One region of the Mesorhizobium koreense genome, then DNA from elsewhere that is predicted to be linked to it. Evidence: predicted binding sites of a transcription regulator. Region 1 holds the regulator's gene; the other holds the start of a gene.
The links. The regulator LexA, encoded in region 1, represses DNA repair genes until DNA is damaged. The targets are predictions, from matches to a motif close to TGTTCNNNNTGTGTTCNG.

Region 1 (7,766 bases):
CCAGTTCAACCGGCAGCAATTCGACTACGTGCTGCGCCAGGTCGGGATGGGCCCGGAAGAATATATGCAGAACCAGCAGCAGGCTGCCGTCCGCCGGCAGATCGTCGATGCGACGACCGAGGGCATGAAAGTGCCCGATACATTCCTCAAGGCGGTCGCGCTTTACCGCGGAGAGGACCGCACCGTCGAATACATCACCCTGCCCCAATCCCTTGTCGAGCCGATAGAAAACCCTTCGGACAGCACGCTGCAAGCCTGGTTCGACAAGAACAAGAAGAAATACGCCGCGCCCGAATACCGCAAGATCGCCTATGTCCGGCTTGAGCCGCAGGACATCGCCGACCCATCCTCGATCAGCGACGAGCAGGTCAAACAGGACTACGACGCGCATCTCAGCAATTACACCACGCCGGAGAAGCGGACGATTGAGCAGATCGTCTTCAAGGACGAAGCCGCCGCAAATGCCGGTCTTGCCTCGATCAAGGGGGGTGCCACCTTCGACGATGTCGCCAAGTCCCAGGGCAAGACCGATGCCGACACGAAGCTCGGAACGTTCGCGAAATCGGAAGTCCCGGAGCAGAAGATCGCCGACGCGGCGTTCGGCCTGAAAGTCGGCGAAGTGAGCCCCGTCGTGCAAGGCGCGTTCGGTCCGGTGCTTCTGCGCGTGACCTCGATCACGCCTGAGGTGGTAAAGCCGCTCTCGGCCGTCAGCGACCAGATCCGCAAGGATCTTGCGCTGGGTGAAGCCAACCGCGATCTCCTGGATGTTCACGACAAATGGGAAGACGCGCGGGCGGGCGGGGCGACGATGAAGGAGGCTGCGGACAAACTCAGGCTCAAGGTCGTCACCGTCGACGCGATCGACCGCGAGGGGCGCGCGCCGGACGGTTCGGTGGTCAAGGACCTGCCGGAGTCGGAACAACTGATCAAGGACGCCTTCGACAGCGACAAGGGCATCGAGAACGATCCGATCACGACCAAGAACGACGGCTTCGTCTATTACGAGGTCCAGGACATAAAGCCGGCGCACGACCGGACGCTCGATGAGATGCACGATAAGGTCCTGGCCGACTGGAAGGCCGAGGAAGCGACCTCCCGGCTTGGCGCCAAGGCGACCGAGATGGAGAAGAAGGTCAAAGCCGGAACCTCCCTCGATGAGATCGCAACGGAACTGAAGCTCGAAAAAGAGACAAAGCGCGGCGTCAAGCGCGACTCCAACGATGCCGATCTCGGCCAGAACGGCGTCGCCGCCGTCTTCGGCGTGGGGCAAGGAGGGATCGGCCTGTTTTCAGGACTCGACGACAAGTCTCAGGTTCTCTTCAAGGTCACGGAGGTCTTCGAACCGGCCGGCGCCGGCGCTGATTCGGTTGATGAGCAAGCCCGCAAGACGTTTGCATCCGGCATGGCCAACGATCTGCTCGACCAGTTGGTGAGCAAGCTGCAGGCGGAATACGGCGTCACCGTGGATCGGCAGGCGATCCAGCGTGCGATGGCGTTCTGAGTGCCAAGCGGGGTGAAATGAGCGATTTCAAGGCGCATATCGCCAAGGTTGCCGGTGGCGCACCCCTGACATTCGAGGAAGCGCGCGCGGCATTCGATATCGTCATGTCCGGCGAAGCGACACCGAGCCAGATCGGTGGTTTTCTAATGGCGTTGCGCGTGCGCGGCGAGACGGTGGAGGAGATTTCCGGCGCCGTCGCGACGATGCGCGCCAAGATGCTGACGGTCGAGGCACCTGCCGATGCGATCGATATCGTCGGCACCGGCGGCGACGCCTCGGGCTCCTACAACGTCTCGACCGCCGCCGCCTTTGTAGCGGCGGGTGCCGGCATTCCGGTAGCCAAGCATGGCAACCGAGCGCTCTCCTCCCGCTCGGGCGCGGCCGACACGCTCGCCGCACTTGGCGTCAACATAGAGGCGACCCCGAAGCAGATATCTACCTGCATTCGCGAAGCCGGCGTCGGTTTCATGTTCGCCCCGTCGCATCATTCGGCGATGCGCCATGTGGGTCCCACGCGCGTCGAACTCGGCACGCGTACTATCTTCAACCTGCTCGGCCCTCTTTCCAACCCGGCTGGCGTCAAGCGCCAGTTGGTTGGCGTTTTCTCGCCCGAATGGGTGGAACCGCTTGCCCATGTGCTGAAGGGCCTGGGTACGGAAGCCGCATGGGTCGTCCATGGGGACGGCCTCGACGAACTGACCACCGCCGGGCCGACCAAGGTCGCTGAATTGCGGGACGGCGAAGTCCGCAGTTTCGAGATTGTGCCCGAAGATATCGGGTTGACGCGGGTCGAACCGGCCGACCTCAAAGGCGGCGACGCGGTGCGAAACGCCGAAGCGCTTCGCGCCGTACTCGATGGTGTCAAGGGCCCCTATCGTGATATCGTGTTGCTCAACGCCGGCGCGGCGATCCTCGTAGCAGGCAAGGCCGGCTCTCTTCGGGATGGCATCGCGGTCGCGGCAGCGGCGATCGACGGCGGCAAGGCGCGCGCAGCGCTGACCAAGCTCGCGGAAGTCTCCAATCGGCCGGACTGAGCGCAATGGCTGACATATTGAGAAAGATCGAAGCCTATAAGCGCGAGGAGATCGCCGCCGCCAAGGCGGCCGTCCCGTTTTCCGAGATTGCGGCCCGCGCCAAAGCGCAGGATCGGCCGCGCGGTTTCGGCGCGGCACTTCGGGCAAAGCGGAAGGCAGGCGCGTTCGCCCTGATCGCCGAGATCAAGAAGGCAAGCCCTTCGAAGGGGTTGATCCGCGCGGATTTCGACCCCCCTGCCCTTGCCCGCGCCTATGAGGAAGGCGGCGCTGCCTGCCTTTCCGTATTGACCGACAAGCCGTCCTTTCAGGGCGCGCCCGAATATCTGGCCGCCGCACGCAAGGCGACCGCATTGCCGGCGTTGCGTAAGGATTTCCTATTCGACCCCTACCAGGCCCATGAGGCGCGAGCCTGGGGCGCCGACGCCATCCTCGTCATCATGGCGAGCGTTTCCGACGACGTTGCGCGCTCGCTCGAGGACACCGCGTTCGAACTCGGCATGGACGCGCTGATCGAAGTCCATGACGAAACGGAGATGGAACGGGCGCTGAAACTCAGTTCGCCCCTGATCGGCATCAACAACCGCAACCTCCGAACGTTCGAGGTCAGTCTCGATACATCGCGCCGGCTGGCGAAGATGGCGCCGTCGGATCGGCTGTTGGTCGGTGAAAGCGGCATCTTCACGCATGAAGACTGCCTCGATCTCGAGCGAAGCGGCATTGGCACGTTCCTCGTCGGCGAAAGCCTGATGCGACAGGCCGACGTTGCGGCGGCCACGCGTGCACTGCTCGCCGGCGAAAGGCTCGCGCGCAGCGCGGCGGAATGAGCGCCATGACCTCGACGCTGACACATCTGGATTCTTCAGGCGAGGCCAACATGGTCGATGTCGGCGCCAAGGCCGAAACGGAGCGTCTGGCGGTCGCCGAGGGCACGGTGACCATGCGGCCGGAGACCTTAAGGCTCATCCTCGCCGGAGATGCAAAAAAGGGCGACGTGATTGGAACCGCGCGGATCGCGGGCATCATGGCGGCGAAGCGCACGCATGAGTTAATTCCGCTATGCCATCCGCTGCTTCTGACCAAGGTCTCCGTCGATATCAGGCCGGATAATGCGCTGCCGGGGCTTCGAGTTACCGCAACGGCGCGCGTCACCGGCAAGACCGGCGTTGAGATGGAGGCGCTGACGGCAGCGTCGGTTGCCTGTCTCACCATCTACGACATGGCCAAGGCCATCGACCGCGGCATGGTGCTGGGTGGCATCCGCCTGATCGAAAAGAGCGGCGGCAAGTCAGGTGACTATAGGGCTGAGGGCGCATGAACACCGGCGACCTGCTGCCTGTCGACAGTGCGCTGGAGCTTCTTCTCGCCGGCGCTGCGCCGCTTGCCAAGGAGAACGTGCCGATCGGAGAAGCCGCCGGCCGGGTGCTCACCGAACCGCTCGCGGCGCTGCGCACGCAGCCCCCCTTCAACGCCTCGGCGATGGATGGCTACGCGGTCCGCACCGAGGACATTGCCGCCCTCCCCGCGCGTCTCAAGATCATCGGCGCCGCGCAAGCCGGCAAGCGCTATCCAGGCACGGTCGGCAAGGGTGAAACCGTGCGCATCTTCACCGGTGCGCCGGTACCAGACGGCGCCGACGCGGTCCTGCTGCAGGAAGACGCCCGCATCGTCAGCGAAGGCCTCGTCGAGGCTCTGGAAAGCGTGGCGCGGGGACGGCATATCCGCCGTGCGGGCCTCGATTTCGCCGAAGGTGAGCCGCTCCTTCCTGCCGGCCGCGTGCTCGACCCCGCCGCGCTTTCGCTTGCGGCCGCCGCGAATCATGCGGAGGTTCCCGTGGTGCGGCGGCCGCTGGTTGCGATTGCCGCGACCGGAGACGAGTTGCTGCTGCCCGGCAGCCACCCCGGCCCGGACCAGATCATCGCCTCGAACGGCTATGGCGTCGCCGCGATCGCGCGCGATGCCGGCGCCGAAATCCTCGATCTCGGCATTGTGCCCGACGACCGCAAACTCATCGCCGCGGCGCTCCGCCGCGCGCTGGCCGCGGGCGCCCATATACTGGTCACGCTCGGCGGCGCTTCCGTCGGCGATCACGACCTCGTGCGCGAGGTGCTGACGGCTGAAGGCATGACGCTCGATTTCTGGAAGATCGCCATGCGCCCCGGCAAGCCGTTGATGTCCGGGCGTATCGGGCAAACGCGCGTGCTCGGCCTGCCCGGCAACCCGGTATCGAGCATGGTCGGCAGCCATCTTTTCCTAGTGCCACTGATCGCGCGGCTTGCAGGACGGACGCATCGTCCCGACGTCCGCGAGGCCCGACTCGCCGAGGCCATGCCCGAAAACGACCGCCGGCGGGACTATGTGCGCGCAGCGGCGGAGGAGACGTCGGAGGGCTTGCTCGCCGCGCCTTTCGGCATACAGGACTCTTCCATGTTGAGGACCCTTGCCGCCGCCAACTGCCTCATCATCCGCGAGCCACACGCGCCCGCCGCGGCGGCCGGCGATCCGTGCCGGGTACTTTTCATCCGCTGAAGGCAACCAAAGCCGATTTTCACCGTGGTTCATTGAAATTTAAACGGTTGCGGAACACAACTGGAACAGATAGTGTTTGTTCTGGTTTTGTTTACTACGCTGATTCTCGGGGAAATCGCGATGCTCACGCGCAAACAACACGAACTCCTGATGTTCATCCACGAAAGGCTGAAGGAGACCGGCATTCCTCCGTCCTTCGACGAGATGAAGGACGCGCTCGACCTCGCTTCGAAATCCGGTATCCATCGCCTCATCACGGCACTTGAGGAACGCGGGTTCATCCGGCGACTACCGAACAGGGCGCGCGCGCTCGAAGTGCTGCGCCTGCCTGATTCCATTGCGCCGGGCCTCAATGCCAGCCGCCGGTTCTCGCCGAGCGTGATCGAAGGCAGTCTTGGCCGCAAACAGCCGGAGAAGTCGCGCGTTCCCGCCGCGAGCAATGACGATGCGGCTGGTGTTTCCGTCCCCGTCATGGGGCGCATCGCCGCCGGTGTGCCTATCGATGCCATACAGCACCAGACCCATTCGATCGCAGTGCCGCCGGAGATGCTTTCCGGCGGCGATCACTATGCGCTCGAGGTCAAAGGCGATTCCATGATCGAGGCCGGAATCCTGGACGGCGACACGGTCATCATCCGCAACGCCAACACGGCCAACCCGGGCGAGATCATCGTGGCGCTGGTGGACGACGAGGAAGCCACCCTCAAGCGCTTCCGGCGCAAAGGTGCGTCCATCGCGCTCGAAGCAGCCAACCCAGCATACGAGACACGCATCTTCGGTCCGGACCGGATCAAGGTGCAGGGCAAACTGGTCGGGCTGATCCGCCGCTATTGAGTGGACGCGGCATGAGTGAGGCTACTCTCATGCGGTTGCCTATCCCGGTATGGCGGATTTTTGTGTGACCCTTTTTCGCTACGTTGCCGGCGCTGATAAGGTGGCAGGCCGCGTGCTGCGCGTGAATAGGTTCTCTCGGCATGCCATGGGCGGTAATGCTTTTCGATCGAGTATTCCACGGTCGGCTGGAAGCCCTTTGCAGTCTCTTCGAACGTAACGACAGCAGCGCCGTAACGTGCCAGGTCACGCTTGGTGATGATGACCGGGCCAGAGGCGATGCAGGGATCGTTCGCAGTCGCGTCGTCGATGACGATCAGGCTGGCGATTGCGCAGACGTTGCCGGCCGCTTTCTCCGTGGCTGCGTGGGCGATCACCACCCCTTTCGCATTCCACGCGACGCAAAGCGTTTTGGTGCAGGCAAACGGCACCTCCGGCGCGGCTTTAGGTATGGCAGACGCGGTGGTCGCGCCCGGCTTTACGATGGCTGTCGCCATCATGGCGCGTGCCCAGTCTTCCATTGTGAAGCCGTTCGGACGCTTGCGGTTGACCGTCACGCGACCGTCTGAAAGCTTCAGCGCAACAAGGCTCGCGTCTTCCGAGACGAAGAGTTCCGGCGCCGGTCGCCGCGCAATGAGCGCGATACCAATGGCGATCAGCGGCAGCGCCGCAATCCGGAACCATGTCGTTGCAAGGGTCAGGATCACGAGCGCCATCGTTAGGAAGACAACCGCGGAACCCGGCAAAATACCGATCGCGTCGAAGGGTGAATGTTTCGACAGCGCGACCGCGATCTCGGTGAACAGGCCGATGCCCTTGCCCATGATGGCGAAGGCCGCCCCGTCGAGGCCGAACGGCATCAGCACGAGACCGAGTACCAGGAACGGCATGACGATGGCCGAGATAATCGGCATGGTGGCGAGGTTGGCAACGAGGCCGAGCGGTGAGACGCGCTGGAAATGCCATGCCGCGAAGAGAGCCGTGGCCGTTCCCGCGACAAGCGAGGTCGCGGCGAGACCGACGAAGTGCCGCACCGTCGCACTGCCACCCCGCCAGAGATACGACGCCGATTGCGGAGGGGGCGCCCGCCTCTGCCCGCGCTGGCGCCATTCACCCCAGGCGGCGTAAGCACTGATCAGCGCGGCCGTCGCGGCGAACGACATCTGGAAACTCGGTCCGACGATCTCATGCGGGGCGCTCACCACCACGGCGAGCGCGGCGAGCGCGAAATTGCGCATGCTGATCGCGGCCCGGTCGAACAGCACCGCTACCAGCATGATCGCAAGCATGATGAAGCTCCGCTCCGTGGCGACGCCCGCCCCGGATATCAGGAGGTAGAAAGCGATCGCCGCGAGCGCGACGGCGGCCGCGTATTTCTTCGTTGGATGACGCGAGGAAAAGCTTGGGAACAACGCAAAGCCGAGCCGCATGAACACGATGACGATGCCTGCGGCCAGCGCCATATGCAGACCGGAAATCGACAGCACATGCGCCAGCCCGGTGATGCGGAGCGCTTCGTTGATGTCGTCGGGAATGCCGGACTCGATGCCCGCGACCAGTGCAGCACCGATTTCACCATTCGGCCCGGGTACGGCGGCCCGTACCCTGTCGGCAAGCGCATTGCGCAGGCGGGCGATGCCCGCGGCGGTACGCTCATAGAGCGTTGGTGGAGCAGCAAGTGAAATGCTCTTGGGATTGGTCAGGAAAAAGCCGCTCGCGCCGAGCCCGTCAAAATAACTCCTGAAGGAAAAATCGTAGCTAGAGGGCCTGAGCGGTCCGCTGGGCGGGAACAGATGCACGACGCCTTCGACGCCCGAACCCGGTTGCATGCCCGGCGGGATGGTACGGGCGCTGGCGCGTATACGGTCGGGTGC
Region 2 (7,766 bases), 1.9 Mb from region 1:
CTATCAACGTTTCCTGAGCGACTGGCTTCGCTGAAAATGCCATCTGCCGAGGAAATCCATCAGTACCTTCACGGTGCCTGGCGCATGATGCTCGGCAAGGCCGACGGGCTGCGCGAACTCGACCTTTCCGTCGACGGCTTCTGGAACTCGTTTTTCGCCGTCGCGATAGCGCTGCCGGCGCTGATCGTGAATTGGGTGACGATCGCCGACAGCTATGGCGATCTGGCGGTGGATTTCAACGATCGCTTCGCCATCTTCATCCGTCTCGGTATCATCGACCTTGCCGCCTGGCTGCTGCCGCTGGCCGGCCTGGCGGCGGTTGCACGGACGGTCAGGCTTGCCGACCGCTATGTCCACTATGTCGTCGCGAGCAACTGGGCGACGGCCATCGTCGCCTGGCTGATGGTACCGCCGGCAGCACTCCTCCTGATTCTGCCGGACGAGACCGATCTGGCGTGGTTTCTGTCGATTGCGATCTTCATTGCCTCGCAGATCTTCGTCTGGCGGATGACGAATGTGGCGATCGGCAAGGGCGCGACGATCGCCAGCGCCGTTTACGCGGGTATGCTCGTCGCGTCGATCGTCATTCTGATCGCGCTGCAGTGGCTACTCGGCCTGACGTAATCCCCTGGCCGGCATCAGTAATCGACCTTCACCAGATAGAGCCCATCGGGCGGGGCTACGGGTCCGCAGGCAGAGCGGTCGCATGCCTCCAGCGCGCGTTTGACGTCGCTTACATTCCATCCCCCTTCGCCGACGCGCTTCAGCGTGCCGACCATGGAGCGCACCTGATTGTGCAGGAAAGAGCGCGCCGTCGCGCGGATCTCGATCGCCTCGCCTGAGCGCGTCACGTCAAGCCTGTCGAGTGTCTTCACCGGGCTTTTCGCCTGACACTGGACGGAGCGAAAGGTGGTGAAATCGTGCTTCCCGACAAGCGCCTGCGCCGCCTCGTGCATGGCTTCCGCATCGAGCGGCTTCGGCACCCACCATGCCTGACGGCGAGCCAGAGCCAACGGCGCGCGGCGGTTGACGATGCGATAAAGATAATGTCGGCGGAGCGCCGAGAAGCGGGCGTCGAAATCACCGGCGACAATGGTCGCTGCCAGCACCGCGACCGTCTCGCCGGCGCTTGTCAGATGCGCGTTGACGGCGTCGCGCACCGTATCGGCCGGCCATTCCCTGGCAAGGTCAAGATGCGCCACCTGCCCCAGCGCATGCACGCCGGCATCGGTACGGCCGGCGCCGCGCAGCGAGACCTGCTCGCCGCAGAACGCTTCGACCGCCTGCTCCAGCGCCGCCTGCACCGAATGCTGGCCTCTCTGTCGCTGCCAGCCGGCATAAGGGCTGCCGTCATATTCGATGTCGAGGCGGTAGCGCGGCACGTTTCACCCACCGATCAGGCCGCGAGTTCCGACGAGAAGGCGCGGGGGTAGACAAGGCAGCCAGTTTCTGGCGCCTTATCCCAGTCGAGCGCCTGCAGCGCATCGCACTGATATTCGCTCTCGAAGCCTGCGGCGCGGGCGTGGGTGTAGCCGAAGCGGCCGTAATAGGCCGGATCGCCGAGCACGATAGAAAGCGTCTCGCCCGCCTCCTTCAACCTAACATGACCCTCGCGGATCAGCGCGCCGCCTATCCCCGAGCGATGAAAGGAAGGTTCGACCGCGAGCGGCGCCAGCGCCACGGCTCGGAACTCCTCCACGCCGTTCTTCACCAGGACGCGCGAGAACAGGATATGGCCGACGATCTGGCCCTCGTCTTCGGCGACAAGCTCAACGACCGTATCGCCGGCGGCGGCGAGCGCATCGACCAGTCCCGCCTCCGCCGGTTGGCCGAAGGCGTGCTCTTCGACTTTTCGGATCGCCTCCCGGTCGCGCGGCGTCGCCGCGCGGATCGACAGCATGCTCATGAGATCACCATTCCTTTTTCCATTTTGGCGCCGCGCAGGAAATCTGCCGCGCGAAGCGCCTTCCCGCCGGCGCGCTGCAGTTCTTGCAGGCGCACCGCGCCCTCGCCGCACGCAATCGTCAGCGGATCGTCCAATATCGTGCCGGGCGATCCGGTGCCCGGGCCAAGCGTCGAGCGCAACAGTTTCACCCGCTCTGCTCTGCCACCGACTGGCATCTCGCACCAGGCGCCCGGAAAGGGCGAGAGGCCGCGTATGTGGTTGTGCACTTCCGCTGCCGGCCGCGTCCAGTCGATGCGCGTCTCGGCTTTCTCGATCTTCTTCGCATAGGTGACGTCCTCGGCTGGCTGCGGGGAAAGCGCCAGGGTTCCCTCTTCTAGGGCCAGCAATGCGCGCACCATCAGTCCCGCACCGACTTCCATCAGTTCGTCATGCAGTTCGCCGGCGGTCATGTCGGCATGGATCGCTACCCTTTCCGTCAGCGCCACCGGGCCGGTGTCGAGGCCCTCGTCCATCTTCATCACCATCATGCCGGTCTCATTGTCGCCGGCCATGATAGCGCGCTGGATGGGCGCGGCGCCGCGCCAACGCGGCAGGAGCGAGGCATGGCCGTTGAACGCGCCAAGACGCGTGCCTTCGAGGATCGGCTTCGGCAGGATCAGGCCATAGCCGACGACCACGGCCGCGTCGGCGCCGAGCGCACGGAAGGCTTCCTGTTCCGCTTCATTCCTGAGCGAGAGGGGCGTGCGCACCTCAAGGCCGAGCTTTCGGGCCTCACGTTCGACCGGCGAAGGAACCGGCTCCAGCCCACGCCGCCCGCCCGGCCGCGGCGGCTGCGTATAGATGGCGACGATTTCGTGCCCTGCGCCGGCGATGGCGCGAAGTGTCGGCACAGCGAAATCCGGGGTGCCCATGAAGACGATACGAAGCGGCATATACGGCACGGTTACCTTTCAAGGAGGAGGCCGGAGCGCTTAGCCCACCATCCGCGCCGGCGGTTTGTCGCGTGCCATCTTCCTGAACTTGCGCACTACCATGTCGCGCTTCAGGCGCGAGATGTGGTCGATGAAGAGGACGCCGTTCAGATGATCGATCTCGTGCTGCAGGCAGACCGCGAGCAAACCTTCCGCCCTTATCTCCTGTTCTTTGCCGTCGAGGTCGACATAACGGACGATCACCTCCTTCGGCCGCTCGACCTCGGCATAATAGTCCGGAATAGAGAGGCAGCCTTCCTCGTAGACCGACCCTTCGCCTGCGCGCGACACGATCTCAGGATTAATGAAGACTTGCGGCTCTTTCGGTTCGTCCTCCTTGGCGAGGTCGATGACGAGCATCCGGCGCGGCGTGCCCACCTGGATGGCCGCAAGACCGATGCCCGGCGCATCGTACATGGTCTCGAAGAGGTCGCCGGCGAATTTGCGCACGTCTTCGTCGACGCGCACGACCGGCTTGGAAACCTGGCGCAGCACGGGATCGGGAAGGAGGATGATGGGCCGGATGGACATGGGCTTCAGGTAATCGGTCGTCGGTCGGGCGTCAACGTCTCCCGAAAGCAGGCGGCCGGATTGTTCTCGTTTTGATCTGTCGCGCGACCGCGAATCACCTATGATGCAAGAATGAACGATTTTCCGCCCCTTCTCGCCCAGCCGGCGGTGCGGCTCGGCGCAACCACGATCAGCCTTGGCGAAGTGATGGCGGCGATGACGCTCTTGCTTTTCGTCCTCCTCATAGCGCTGGTCGCCGTTCTGTGGCGCTCGGCAAGGGCGCGGGCCGAGGCCGCGGCGGAAACGGCCGACAACGCCCGCGATGTCGAGGCCCGCATGGAGGGCATCCTCAAGTCGCAATCGGAGATGCAGGGTCGGCTCGGCGCGGTGGCCGAGGTATTCGGTGCGCGGCAGGCGGAACTCACCAAGACGATCGGCGACCGGCTCGATGGCATGACCGCCCGCCTCGGCCAGTCGATGACGGAACAGACGAAATCGACGCATGAGAACCTGGCGAAGTTGCAGGAACGGCTTGCGGTGATCGATACGGCTCAGACGAACATCCAGTCGCTGGCGGGTCAGGTCGTGCAGTTGCAGGCCATCCTTTCCAACAAGCAGACACGCGGCGCATTCGGCCAGAGCCGGATGGAGGCGATCGTGGCCGACGGGCTGCCGAAGGGTGCCTACGAGTTCCAGGCGACGCTGTCGAACAGCAGCCGGCCCGACTGCCTCGTCAGGATGCCGAACGATGCACCGTCGCTCGTCATCGACGCGAAATTCCCGCTGGAAGCCTGGAACGCCATTCGTGCCGCCGCGGACGGCGAAGGCGGAGCCGACGCGCAACGCGCCGCCGCGCAGGCCTTCCGCCGCGATGTGGAAGTCCATATCCGCGACATTTCCGAGAAATACTTCATCACAGGCGAGACGCAGGACACCGCCTTCATGTTCGTGCCCTCCGAATCGGTGTTCGCCGAGATCCACGAGAATTTCGAAGGGCTGGTGCAGCGCGCGCACCGCGCCCGCGTGGTCATCGTCTCACCCTCGCTCCTCATGTTGTCGATCCAGGTCATCCAGTCGGTGTTGAAGGATGCCAGCATGCGCGAGCAGGCGCATCTGATCCAGGGCGAGGTGATCCGCATGATGGAGGACGTCAACCGGCTGGACGAGCGGGTGCGCAAGCTGCAGGGACATTTCGCGCTGACGCAGAAGGATATCGAGCAGATCCTCACCTCGACCGACAAGGTGACGAAGCGCGGTCAGAAGATCGAGGCACTGGAATTTGGCGCGAAGGGGGACGGCACGGAGGGAGCGCAGCCCGAGGCGATGGAAAGCGGAAGCGGCCGCCCTGTCAACGCAGCCGCTTCGAAGACAGGCCAGCTAAGGCTGAGGGTCGTGGAAGAGGACTAGCGGAGCGGCTACGCCAGCGGCGAGGCTGCTTCAGTTGCGTCCTTCGCGGCTCGTTCCGCTCGCACCTCAGGATGAGGGAGATTTGCACCCGTCATCCTGAGTTCTGAGCGCCTGAAGCCTGCTGCAGTGCTTTCAACTTATCGGAGTTCAACCTATCGAAGCTTGGCGCCGCAACGATAGCACCAACCTTCCTCATCCTGAGGTGCGAGCCCGTAGGGCGAGCCTCGAAGGACGCACCCTACACGCGGACCACCCGCCTCAGTAGCAGGGATGTGCCCGGCCGTAATCGTCGATCCAGACGCGGTCGCGCCAATCCACCCGGCGGAAATTCGAGCAGGATGGCAGATCGCGATGTGGGCGGTAGACCCGGCGATACTCGACCGGATAGTCGTCCTCGTAGATGACGGTCGGCCCCGGCTGGGCGATGGCCGAGCCGGCGATCGCGCCAAGCGCCAAACCGCCGATCACGCCGGCGGCAACAGCGCCGCCGCGATCATGGTGGTGCCAATCGCGCGCCTGCGCGGGAGCGGCAGCCATCATGCTGGTTCCGGCGATCGTCAGCGCCGCCAGAGCAGCCAGGCCAGCGCCGCGCAGCTTGCCGGAAAATGGCGCTTTTTCAGAAATCCGCGACGGGGTCGCATTCCATATCTTTGAAACCGACATCCTCTTTCTCCTGAGCTTTGTTCGGCGCGACTGCTCCTGCGGAGCCTCGCGCGCATCCGTTGTCCCTTGTCGGAAGCAGCAATCTTCCGGAAAAGCGGCTAAAAGGCGGATGGTTGCAGCGTGACGAAAATTTAATGTTCACAGTTGGTTAACGAAGGATACCGCGCATTTGATCGGCCCCGACCGACCCGTGCGACGCCGGCGCAATCATGAGAGGATGAACTTTTCGCGAGGCAGGCGAACGGATGATTGAAACCGAAGTGTGTGGCCGGTGACCGGCCGCATCCCTAGGCTCGGCACGGCAGGAATCCGCTGCCGGGAACATCCAACGGGAGAACACTTATGAAAATCGTGATCCTTACCACCCTTGCATCGCTCGCCTTCGTCGGCACCGCGGCAGCCGGCGAGATGCAAGGCACCGTCAAGTCTGTGGACATGGCCAAGCATATGATCACGCTCGACGACGGCATGTCGGTGATGACCGGCAAGGACATCAAGCTCGACAACGTGATGAAAGGCGATCACGTGAAGATCATGACCAACGACAAGAAGATGGGCACGATGGTCGAAAAGATGAAGTGAGCCTTCCGGCCTTCGGTCGCTGACGAGACCGCCGGGCGACCGGCGGCATCGTCCACATCTACGATATTTCGGCGCAACAATGCGCTTGACGGAACCGGAAGGCTGCGCCGAAAGAAGGCTTCAGCGCCCCCGCCTGACACGCGCCTTGCGCGCGGCGTAGCGGGCGTCCCGGGCAGCCTTGCGCTCGGCTTCCTCGACCAATTGGCGTGCAAGGTGCTCGCGTTCCTCGGCCTCGCGGGCTTCCGCCTCGGCCTTGAGGCGGGCCTCCTCGGCAAGGCGTACCTCCCTTTCGGCGGCTTCGCGCACGGCGCATTCAGCGGCCTCGCGGGCGAGCCTTTCCTGGCGTTCCTTTTCCTTCTGCCGCTCGCGCTCCTCGCGCGCCTTCAGGATGGCCTCGCGCTCAGCCTTCCTGGCGATCACGGCCGGATCATCCGGTCCGGGTTTTGCCTTGAATTTTTCGAGAAGTGCCTTCTTTGCCTCGGCCTGCGTCTTCAGTCGTTCCGTAAATTCCTTTTCCCTGAACAATTCCGAATAGCTCCGTTCGATTCCAATGGCGGCTAGATGCGTCCCGCAAACGCCAAGTTCAAGTGAAAAAATGCGCTGGCTGGTATCGAATTCCCGCAGACGTTACACAAGCGCAACGCGACGTAGGAACCGAGGAAAATTTTAATGAACGCAACCATGGCCCAGCGCATCTTCCTCGCAAGGCATCCGGAGGGCATGCCGACGGATGACGATCTCAAGCTCGAATCGATGCCGCTGCCGAGGCCGGGACCCGGCGAGATGCTTCTGCGCACAATCTATCTCTCGCTCGACCCTTATATGCGCGGGCGTATGAGCCCGGCCAAATCCTATGCCAAGGGCGTCAAACCGGGCGACACGATGGTCGGCGCGACCGTCTCGGAGGTGATGGAAAGCGACGTCGCCGGCTTCCAGCCGGGCGACATCGTACTGTCCTATGATGGCTGGCAGACGCATGCCGTGTCGAACGGCAAGGGCGTCATCAAGCTCGACCCGAAGGCCGCGCCCGTCACCACCGCGCTCGGCGTGCTCGGCATGCCGGGCTTCACCGCCTATGCGGGGCTACTTCTGCATGGTCGGCCGAAGGCGGACGAGACCGTCGTCGTCTCGGCCGCTTCGGGTGCGGTCGGACAGATCGTCGGGCAGATCGCCAGGATCAAGGGATGCCGGGCAGTCGGCATCGCCGGCGCAGACGACAAATGCCGTATGATCCGGGACGAATTCGGCTTCGATGCCGCCGTCAACTACAAGAACAAGGATTTCCGCGACCGCCTTGCGGAAGCCTGCCCGAAGGGCGTCGACGTCTATTTCGAGAATGTCGGCGGCGATGTCTTCCGCGCCGTGCTGCCGCTCCTCAACGATTTCGCGCGCATCCCCGTCTGCGGCCGTATCGCGCATTATAACGATACCGCCCTGCCGGAAGGGCCGGACCGGCTGCCGCAATTCATGGGGATGGTGCTGACGAAGCGGCTTTCGGTGCGCGGCTTCATCCAGTTCGACCATCTCGACCTGATGCCGGATTTCCGTCGCGACATGACCGCGTGGATCGCGGAGGGCAAGGTGCGCTACCGCGAGGACATCGTCGATGGTTTCGGGAAAACGATCGAAGCCTTCCGCGGCCTGTTGACCGGGAAGAATCGCGGCAAGCTCATCGTTCGTGTCGGCGACGACCCGACCAAATAGCCGTCAGGCAGTCATTGCCCGAC

Region 2: the regulator LexA is predicted to act here: its motif matches at 3,470-3,487, upstream of RBH77_RS23700 (DNA recombination protein RmuC).

What each region holds. Positions count from the first base shown of each region.
Region 1 covers NZ_CP134228.1:3,063,569-3,071,334, reverse strand. The annotation lists gene RBH77_RS14605 (SurA N-terminal domain-containing protein) at 1-1,501, shown strand, start outside; gene trpD (anthranilate phosphoribosyltransferase) at 1,519-2,535, shown strand; gene trpC (indole-3-glycerol phosphate synthase TrpC) at 2,541-3,359, shown strand; gene moaC (cyclic pyranopterin monophosphate synthase MoaC) at 3,365-3,850, shown strand; gene RBH77_RS14585 (molybdopterin molybdotransferase MoeA) at 3,847-5,061, shown strand; gene lexA (transcriptional repressor LexA) at 5,182-5,895, shown strand; gene RBH77_RS14575 (ComEC/Rec2 family competence protein) at 5,889-7,766, opposite strand, start outside.
Region 2 covers NZ_CP134228.1:4,984,446-4,992,211, forward strand. The annotation lists gene dapE (succinyl-diaminopimelate desuccinylase) at 1-34, shown strand, start outside; gene RBH77_RS23675 (transporter) at 37-624, shown strand; gene truA (tRNA pseudouridine(38-40) synthase TruA) at 639-1,382, opposite strand; gene RBH77_RS23685 (GNAT family N-acetyltransferase) at 1,397-1,906, opposite strand; gene fmt (methionyl-tRNA formyltransferase) at 1,903-2,838, opposite strand; gene def (peptide deformylase) at 2,878-3,408, opposite strand; gene RBH77_RS23700 (DNA recombination protein RmuC) at 3,520-4,794, shown strand; gene RBH77_RS23705 (hypothetical protein) at 5,053-5,457, opposite strand; gene RBH77_RS23710 (DUF1344 domain-containing protein) at 5,800-6,039, shown strand; gene RBH77_RS23715 (DUF6481 family protein) at 6,160-6,564, opposite strand; gene curA (NADPH-dependent curcumin/dihydrocurcumin reductase) at 6,709-7,743, shown strand.